Regions from separate parts of the Streptomyces sp. GDS52 genome, predicted to be linked through region 2. Evidence: riboswitches for the same ligand, from Rfam matches in the RefSeq annotation. Region 2 holds a riboswitch; each other region holds the start of a gene.
What was found. Region 2 has a riboswitch for cyclic di-AMP ahead of ACTWJ9_RS19700 (transglycosylase family protein). Riboswitches for the same ligand answer to the same signal wherever they lie in the genome.

Region 1 (2,191 bases), 470 kb from region 2:
CGGGAGGGCGGCGACCCGCTGGTGCACGCCGAGGAGGCCGCCCTCGCCAAGACCGACCCCACGGATCCGCGGCTCACGACCGCCACCGTGTACTCCAGCCTGGAACCCTGTGCGCGCCGCGCCTCGCGTCCGGCGCCCTGTGCGCGGCTGATCCTGGACGCGGGGGTGCGGCGGGTGGTCACCGCCTGGCGGGAGCCGGACACCTTCGTGGCGGACGCCGACGGCAGCGGAGTGCTGGCCGCCGGGGGCGCCCAGGTCGTCGTACTGCCCGAGCACGAGGAGGCCGCCACGGCACCGAACGACCATCTGATCGGCCGGTGACGCGACGGCGACGACAAGGAGTGTGCGGAGTGTCCCCCGCATGCCGTATGCTGGTGACACAACGACGCGGGGTGGAGCAGCTCGGTAGCTCGCTGGGCTCATAACCCAGAGGTCGCAGGTTCAAATCCTGTCCCCGCTACTGAAGGCCGAGGGCCGGAATCCGAAAGGGTTCCGGCCCTCGGCCGTTCTCGGCTTCCGCCTCGCCGCTCCGGCTCCTCGTCCCGGCTTCCGCACCGTTGTCACGCCAGGTGATCGGGCCACCGCGCTGCGCATAACAACTGATAAACCGTCAAGTCCAATGTGACGCGTGAGGCAGAGTCAACTCGCCCGCTTTTGCCCGGCGGTAGCGCTTAAGTCCGTGTGGAAATCGTTAACGATCAAGAGGAACGGCTTGGAATCCGACCCCTACCTCTATTAACGTTCGATAACGCAGCGCGGTCGTCCCAGCCGTCACACGAGTCGGCTCCGTGCGCATGCGCCGAATCCCGCAAGGGAACCGGGGAACCAACATCTTGGGGTGAATCGCGTCGGTACCCCCGTGGAGACACGGAGGGTATACGCGCGTAGGAGACCTTCCTGCTCCGAACCCGTCAGCTAACCCGGTAGGCGAGAAGGAAGGAAAGGAGTACGCCCAGGTGGCGTCGAACCGGCCTGCTCCCGAGGCCCCCTTCATCCCGAGCCAGTACGACGGCGATCCCTTCGTCTACGGCGGTGCCCGCCCCGACGAGGGTCCCTTCGAGGAGTGGAATCCCACCGAGGAGTCCGTCCGCCCCGTGCGCGGTCGGCACCGCGTCGGCAAGCAGCGCGGCGGAGGCCTCGCCCGCAGCTCCACGGTTCTGGGTGTCGGTGTCATAGCGGCCGTCGCCGGTGGCGGCATGGCCAGCGCCCAGACCGGCAAGCCGCCGGTCTCGATCTCGATGCCGGACCTTCCCTCTGTCGGTTCCCTCATCTCCGAAGAGGAAACCCCCGCGGGTTCCGCCACCGCGCTCAGCGACATCGCTGCGGTCGCCGACGAGGTCACCGAGCAGGGCGGCTCCGGCTCCGACGCCGGCGAGGCGCTGCACGCCCGGATCATGGCCCAGGTCGAGCAGCAGCAGAGCCAGGCCGAGGACAAGGCCGCCGCCGAGGCCGTCGCCGCCGCGGAGAAGGAGGCCAAGGAGAAGGCCGCCGCCGCGAAGAAGGCGGCGGAGGAGAAGGCCGCCGAGGAGAAGCGGAAGGCGGAGGAGGAGGCCAAGCAGAAGGCCGAGGCCGAGCGCCTCGCCGAGCTGGCCCGGCAGTACGCGCTGCCCACCTCCTCGTACACCGTCTCCTCGACCTTCGGTCAGGCCGGCGCCTACTGGGCCTCCGGCCAGCACACCGGCCTGGACTTCGCCGCTCCCACGGGCACGCTGATCAAGGCGGTCCACACCGGCACGATCACCTCCGCCGGCTGGGACGGCTCCTACGGCTACAAGACCGTGCTGACGCTCGACGACGGCACCGAGATCTGGTACGCCCACCAGTCCTCCATCAGCGTCAGCGTCGGCCAGCAGGTCAACACCGGCGACGTGATCGGCCGCGTCGGCTCCACCGGCAACTCCACCGGCGCCCACCTCCACCTGGAGGTCCACACCGGCTCCGGCGCGGGCATCGACCCGATGGCCTGGCTCCAGTCGAAGGGCCTCACGGTCTGAGACGACCACAGCCCCGGCAGTCCTGACGACGACCCCCCGACGTCAGGACTGCCGGTCAGGCGTTTCAGGGGCGGTACGTCTCAGGGGCGGTACGGGTACGCGTACGGGTTCGGCCGGTACGCGGAATGCCCGAGGTGCCCGGGGTACGCGGGGTGCGGGGCATACGCGAGGCCCGTCGCGCCGTGCATGCCGTGCAC
Region 2 (2,191 bases):
TGGGACCGGGTCGCGGAGTGCGAGACCGGTGGCTCATGGAGCCAGAACTCCGGCAACGGCTACTACGGCGGCCTGCAGTTGACCCAGGCGGACTGGGAGAAGTACGGCGGCCTCGACTACGCGTCCAGTGCCGACCAGGCCAGCCGTGGGCAGCAGATAGCCGTGGCCGAGAAGGTCCTCGCCGACCAGGGGGTCGGTGCGTGGCGGGCCTGCGGCCTGCTGTCGGGCCTGGGCGGCGACTCGGGCAAGGCCGGCGCCGACACCGGCGCGGACGGCGGCTCGTCGTACGACTCGTCCGGCACCGGAGGCTCCGCCACCCCGGCGCCCTCGCAGTCCTCCGGCGCCTCGTCGGACGGCAAGGGCGGCAACGGGGGCAACGGCGACAAGAGTGCTGAGGGAGGTAAGGGGCAGGAGGTGGACGAAGGGTCCAAGTCCGGCGGTTCGGACGCCGAGCCGGACGCCTCTCCCTCCGCTTCCGCTCCTCCCTCCGCCTCGGCCTCCGCCAAGGGGGGCGACTCGGGCAAGTCGGGACAGAAGGCGGGTTCTTCGGACACATCCGCGAGTGAGGCCCCCACCGGCCGTCACCGCGGCGCCAGCGCCGAGGAGCAGGTGCGCGAGGACCGCGAGTCCGGAAGCTCCGGCCGGCACGCCTCGCGTGGCGGTCTCGGCCTCTCGCGCGGCCTCGACGGCTCGCCCCGGACCGACAGGGCTCCCGTGGGTGCCGGAATCGGTCCCTCGGTCGCCGCCGACTCCCTTGCGCTCGGCGGTGGATGGCTCACCCAGTACAGCGGGGGCGACGAGGCCGCGGGCGCGGCGGTCTCCGACCCCATCCTTCCCGGTCAGGCGCTTGTGTTCGGATTCGGGTCGGGCGAGGGCTGACATTCGAAAAGGCGCGTCGATGGCGGCAGTTGAGGTCATATTTCGTGCTGAATGTCCGTTATAAAGGCGATGAGAGATAGGTCTCAGAAGCCCTGATCGTCTTTGATTATCCGCAGGGCGCGTGTCTACGGTCAGGACCGCTCGCCACCGCGGGCCCCGGCTGCCGCCACGCCGAATCCTGCCAGTGGCAGCACGGGAACACTCGTCGCGTCATGCGCCGTAGGCAGGAGCGGGGGAACCAAGGTAGGCGCCGCATCCGGAGATTGACGCCGGATCGGCTAGGGGTGAAGCCGTGTCCCGGGAGGGACGCGGCCGGGCAACTCAACCGGCCCGAACCCGACAGCTCACCTCGTAGGCGTCGGTGAGGGGATCCTCCATGCTGTTTTCCGGCAAGGGCAAGCACCGTCGTCCGTCCAAGGCCACCCGGGTCATCGCCGTCGCCGGCGTCACGGGTGCCGCCGTCGCCGCCCCGCTGATGGCGGCCGGCAACGCTTCCGCCGCCACCGCCTCCGAGTGGGACACCGTCGCCCAGTGCGAGTCCGGCGGCAACTGGTCCATCAACACCGGCAACGGCTACTACGGCGGCCTGCAGTTCTCCGCCTCCACCTGGGCCGGCTACGGCGGCACGCAGTACGCCGCCACCGCCGACCGGGCCAGCAAGTCCCAGCAGATCGAGATAGCCGAGAAGGTCCTCGCGGGCCAGGGCAAGGGCGCCTGGCCGGTCTGCGGCAAGGGCCTGTCCAACGCCGCCCACACCGGTGGCGGCTCCGGCAACCAGAACGCCGGCAACCAGAACAGCGGTTCCTCGCAGAACACCCAGAACTCGCAGAACACCCAGAAGCAGGACGCTCAGGAACAGAGCGCCCGGAAGCAGAGCACTCAGAAGCAGAGCACCGGCTCCGCCCCCGAGCGCTCCACCGAGCAGAAGGCCTCCCGCTCCGACGAGCGTCCGGCCGCCGAGAAGAAGACCGTCACCACCCCGACCGGCGAGAAGGTCGAGAAGGGCGACGGCGAGTACAAGGTGGTCAAGGGCGACACCCTCAGCTCGATCGCCGAGGAGCACGACGTCAAGGGCGGCTGGAACAAGGTGTTCGAGCTGAACGACGACATCGTCGAGGACGCCGACCTCATCTACCCGGGTCAGCAGCTGCACCTGAAGTAAGGCGCGGCCGCAGGCCCAGGGGGCTCCGTCCCCACGGAGCCCCTCCCCGTCCCCACGGGGTTTCCCCCGCCCCGGTGCGTGTTCCCCGTACGCACCGGGGCGGGGCTTTTCCGTACGGGCGGGTCCTTGCCGACGCCCGGTGCCCGACGT
Region 3 (2,191 bases), 1.3 Mb from region 2:
GCCACGGTCACCATGTCGGGACCGGGCACCGTGGAGCTCCAGCCGTGCGGTGTCACCAAGGCGACGGGACTGGCGCTGGCCGCCGAGCACCTGGGACTGAGCCGGGAACGGACCGTCGCCTTCGGCGACATGCCCAACGACGTCCCGATGTTCCACTGGGCGGCCCACGGTGTCGCCATGGCCAACGCGCACCCCGAGCTGAAGGCGGTGGCCGACGAGATCACCACGACGAACGAGGACGACGGCGTGGCCGTCGTCCTCGAGCGGTTGTTCGGCGGGACGGGCGGGGCGGGGCGGGGCGGCACGCGCCCCCACGCGTGCCGTTCCGGTCTCCACCCCCACGGGTGACCCCGTGGGCCGGGCGTGTCCCGGTGCGCCCGGACGTCTCAGTAGGCGCCGAAGACGTTGTCGATCGAGCCGTAGCGGTCCGCCGCGTAGTTGCAGGCGGCCGTGATGTTCGCGACCGGGTCGAACGGGTCGAGGGCCGTGCCGGGCACGTGGTACGCCCGGAAGGTCGGGTCGATGACCTGCAGCAGGCCCTTCGACGGGGTGCCGGCGACGGCGTTGGAGTCCCACAGGTTGATGGCCTGCGGGTTGCCGGAGGACTCGCGCATGATGTTGCGGTGGATGGAGTCGTAGCTGCCGGGGATGCCGTGCTGCGCCATGATCGACAGCGACTCGCGGATCCAGCCGTCGAGGGTGTCGGGGTACGCCGTCGCGGTGCCGACGGCGGCCGGGGCGGACGACACGGGGGCGGCGGGAGCGGCGGAGGCGCTGGTGGCGCCGAACACCGGAAGGGCGATCGCTGCGACGGCGGCGACGGCGAGGGAGCGGACGAGGCGGGTGCGGCCGAAGCGGCGCCGACCGGATGCGGGCATGGCGGACATGGGTGCGTTCCTCTCCTACGCCTGCGAGGTGAGCTGTCGGGTTCGGGCGGGAGAGTGCCCGGCCGCGCCCCTGCGGGCGTGGCTTCACCCCGAGCCGTCCCGGTGCGGACCGGTCCGGCGACTTACCTGGGTCCCCCGCTCCTGCCGTGCGTGAGTGAGTTGATCGACGGGTGGTGCGGGCGGTGGCAGGATTCGGCGTCCGCCCGACAGGCCGGGAACGTATGCGAGAGCGCATGTCGGGAACAAGTGCGAGCGTCACGTATGACGCCGTTTGATCTTGTCTTGGGCTATTTGGGGGACTTGATCCTTTGTGGGTGCCGACGGCCAACTCACGTTCGGGGCAAGGGGAAGCGTCTCCTCGGGGGAGTCGTGGGCGGGTCGGGGCGCGCGTGACCGACCTCACTGGCCGCACCGCGTGGGCGCATTTGCCGCCAACGGGAACCTGTTTGGCAATTGCGGCAAATCGGTCAACGGGGCGGGCAGGATGGGCCGTGTGTCGAGATGCGGTCCGGGGTGTGCCCGGAGGATGGGTGAGGTGTGCCCGGAAAGCCGCCTGATGTCCTTTGCCGTCGACTGGTCGAAAACGATCTGATGGTGATCCGATATCGGAGGGTGCCGTGACGTGCCGTCCGTGCGTGCTGTGGGTGAGTTCGGGGAATGTGGGTGCTGGCGGTGATCGAAACATGACCGGATACGCTGACTCGAGTGATGTCAGCGACCTATCGACAACCAGCGACCCAGTGGTGAACGGTGCAAGACGTCTGAGCGTCAGTGGACACCAGCAGACAGGAGACCCCTCGTGACCGTCGTCGGGCCATTCGGGCTGAGCGTGCGGGACCAGGCTCTGGAAGCCGATGTCCGGGCCGGGATGACGGCTGTCGAGGAAGGGTTGCTCGAGGCCACCAAGAGTGAGGTCCCCTTCATCACGGGCGCCGCCCAGCACCTGGTGCGGGCCGGCGGCAAGCGGTTCCGGCCGCTGCTCGTGATGCTCGCCGCCCAGTTCGGGGACCCCCACGCGCCCGGCGTCGTACCGTCCGCCGTGGTCGTGGAGCTGACCCACCTGGCCACGCTGTACCACGACGACGTGATGGACGACGCGGGTGTGCGGCGCGGGGTGCCCAGCGCGAACACCCGCTGGGGCAACTCCGTCGCGGTCCTCACCGGCGACTTCCTCTTCGCGCGCGCCTCGCACATCCTGGCCGACCTCGGGCCGGAGGCCGTACGGGTGCAGGCGGAGGCGTTCGAGCGGCTGGTCTCCGGTCAGATCCTGGAGACCGCGGGGCCGCAGGACGGACGCGATCCGG
Region 4 (2,191 bases), 2.1 Mb from region 2:
CCCACCAGACGGGCCGCCTCACCGCTGGTGAACCCCGCCGACGTGCGCAGCGAACGCAGTTCGGCACCCAGTTTCCGGCGGCGTACCGCGGGACCGTGCTGCATCGTTCCCCCTTACTCCCTCTGGGCCGCCCGTATACGGTCCCTCGTCGCAGAGTTCACCGTTTTGAGCGACAGATATATGCATATCTTGGCCGTATCGTCGCCCACGCCCCGTGGTGATGGCAGTCTGGCGGCGAAGCACCAGTGCGGGACCGTACTCGAATCAGCCGCTCCGTGCCGGACCGTGGACCCGTGGGAAAGGGACGACGTCGCCATGGCAGACCATCTGGAAGCATCCATCACTCTGCCGAGCGATCCGGCCTCGGTCTCCGCCGCGCGTGCCCATGTGATGGACACACTGGCGGAGTGGGGCATGCCGGCGGACACGGACGTGTCCGACACCGTACGGCTGATCGTGTCCGAACTGGCCACCAACGCCGTGCAGCACACCCTCGGGCAGTCACCCACGTTCACGGTGGACATCGCCCTCGACCACGACGAGCGGTTGCGCATCGGGGTGACCGACAGTCATCCGAGGTTCCCCAAGCGGCTCCCCGCCGCGGTCCAGCAGGACAACGGCCGGGGGCTGGTCATCATCCGCTGGCTGACCGCGGAGTGCGGCGGCAGGATGAGGGTCCGCCCGACCAGGGAAGGCGGCAAGACCGTCTTCGTCGTACTCCCGTGGGCCGTCCCGGCCGAGCCGGTCACGGCGGCGGGACGGCAGGAGCCGTAGGGGGCCGCGAGGGAACAGCGCGGCCCCGGCCGCGTCGGTGACCGTCCGACGGAGGGGCGGGGGCGGCGGCAGGGGGGAATGCCGCCGCCCCCGCGGATCAGCCGACCCGGCCGTACCAGACGCTGCGGGTCCAGATCTTCTGCAGGCGTACCACGTCCCCGGTCTTCGGGGCGTGCCAGATCTTGTTCTGACCCGCGTAGATGCCGACGTGGTAGACGTTCTGACCCGAGTGGAAGAACACCAGGTCGCCCGCCTTGCGGCTGGAGGCCGAGATCTTGCGTGTCTTGTTGTACTGCTGGGCTGCGGTACGCGGCAGTTGCTTACCCGCCTTCTTGTACGAGTAGAGGGTCAGGCCGGAGCAGTCGAAGCGGGACGGTCCGGTGGCGCCCCACCGGTAGGGCGCCCCCTTCTTGGCCGCCGCGACCTGGAGGGCCTTGGTGGCCGAACTCGCGGCCGCCGCCTCCGAGGCCGCACCGGGAACCACGAGTGAGCCGCCCACTGCGGCGAGGGTGAGGGCCGAGGCCGTGCCGGCCCGGGCCATGAGAGACGGGACACGATTGAGCGCGGACATGCGCAACCCTTCGTCAGCCGCCTGTGAAGGATGACCTGTCGGATTCGGGCTGGCGAAGTTGCCCGGCCGCACCTGTGCGGCTTCACCCCAAGGGCTGCTCGGCACGGGAATCCCCGCGCCGGCGACCCGTCATGCTCGGGTCCTCCACTCCTGCCGATCCACTCCTGTCGACCGGTCATCCGGGCGGCGGCAGGACTCGGCGTCCGCCCGGATCGCCCCGCCGCGGTGGCGGGGGCTTGTCGTCAGTGAGCGATCTTGGCAATGGTTGGCCCGAAATCCCACCTGAGCCAGGGGTTTGTGTTGTTACTCACCACTCATCCGTTCGGGTGGACAGTGCTGCGTCCGGACTTCCGTCCAGAGCGCCGAGGAGCCCCGGACCAGCATCGGAATGCTTGATTCCGAAAGGGGGCGCGCGCGGTGCGCAACCTTGGCGGCCCGAAAAGAAGTCGTGCGTCTACGCCGCTTGGGGGTAAGCCTTTTGGTCCGTTTCAACTCCGGTGCGGACATGTCACCGGCGCACGCCCCGACCGGGCCGGTAGGGCGTCAACTGCCGGATCCCGGCGGCAGGATGACGCGGGCCGTGCGCCGCTCGCCGTCCAGCACCCGCAACGCGCGGGCCAGGGTGGCGGTGTGCAGTTCGGTCTCGCCGCGCCTGTGCATCAGGGCCAGCGCGTCGCGCAGGGCGACGGCCTTGCCGACCAGTGCCTGCGCGGCACGCAGCCCCCGGTAGGTGTCGCCGTCGCGGGCCGGGTTGATCCGGCCGAGCAGGTCGACGGCCTCGAGGTAACGGTCGATCAGCTCGGCCTCGGCCCGGGTCAGCGCGGGCAGCGGCGGCAGTTCGGGTGG

Region 1: linked by a shared signal. The riboswitch ahead of ACTWJ9_RS17395 (M23 family metallopeptidase) and the one ahead of ACTWJ9_RS19700 (transglycosylase family protein) in region 2 are both predicted to bind cyclic di-AMP.
Region 3: linked by a shared signal. The riboswitch ahead of ACTWJ9_RS13475 (transglycosylase SLT domain-containing protein) and the one ahead of ACTWJ9_RS19700 (transglycosylase family protein) in region 2 are both predicted to bind cyclic di-AMP.
Region 4: linked by a shared signal. The riboswitch ahead of ACTWJ9_RS29155 (C40 family peptidase) and the one ahead of ACTWJ9_RS19700 (transglycosylase family protein) in region 2 are both predicted to bind cyclic di-AMP.

Annotation. Positions count from the first base shown of each region.
Region 1 covers NZ_CM125966.1:3,817,912-3,820,102, forward strand. The annotation lists gene ACTWJ9_RS17385 (dihydrofolate reductase family protein) at 1-321, shown strand, start outside; tRNA gene ACTWJ9_RS17390 (tRNA-Met) at 387-460, shown strand; cyclic di-AMP (ydaO/yuaA leader) riboswitch at 788-945, shown strand; gene ACTWJ9_RS17395 (M23 family metallopeptidase) at 957-1,994, shown strand; gene ACTWJ9_RS17400 (PrsW family intramembrane metalloprotease) at 2,075-2,191, opposite strand, start outside.
Region 2 covers NZ_CM125966.1:4,291,784-4,293,974, forward strand. The annotation lists gene ACTWJ9_RS19695 (transglycosylase family protein) at 1-879, shown strand, start outside; cyclic di-AMP (ydaO/yuaA leader) riboswitch at 1,085-1,252, shown strand; gene ACTWJ9_RS19700 (transglycosylase family protein) at 1,256-2,041, shown strand.
Region 3 covers NZ_CM125966.1:2,982,692-2,984,882, reverse strand. The annotation lists gene ACTWJ9_RS13480 (HAD family hydrolase) at 1-348, shown strand, start outside; gene ACTWJ9_RS13475 (transglycosylase SLT domain-containing protein) at 387-878, opposite strand; cyclic di-AMP (ydaO/yuaA leader) riboswitch at 891-1,054, opposite strand; gene ACTWJ9_RS13470 (polyprenyl synthetase family protein) at 1,687-2,191, shown strand, end outside.
Region 4 covers NZ_CM125966.1:6,368,094-6,370,284, forward strand. The annotation lists gene ACTWJ9_RS29145 (helix-turn-helix domain-containing protein) at 1-104, opposite strand, end outside; gene ACTWJ9_RS29150 (ATP-binding protein) at 316-774, shown strand; gene ACTWJ9_RS29155 (C40 family peptidase) at 872-1,345, opposite strand; cyclic di-AMP (ydaO/yuaA leader) riboswitch at 1,349-1,479, opposite strand; gene ACTWJ9_RS29160 (hypothetical protein) at 1,889-2,191, opposite strand, start outside.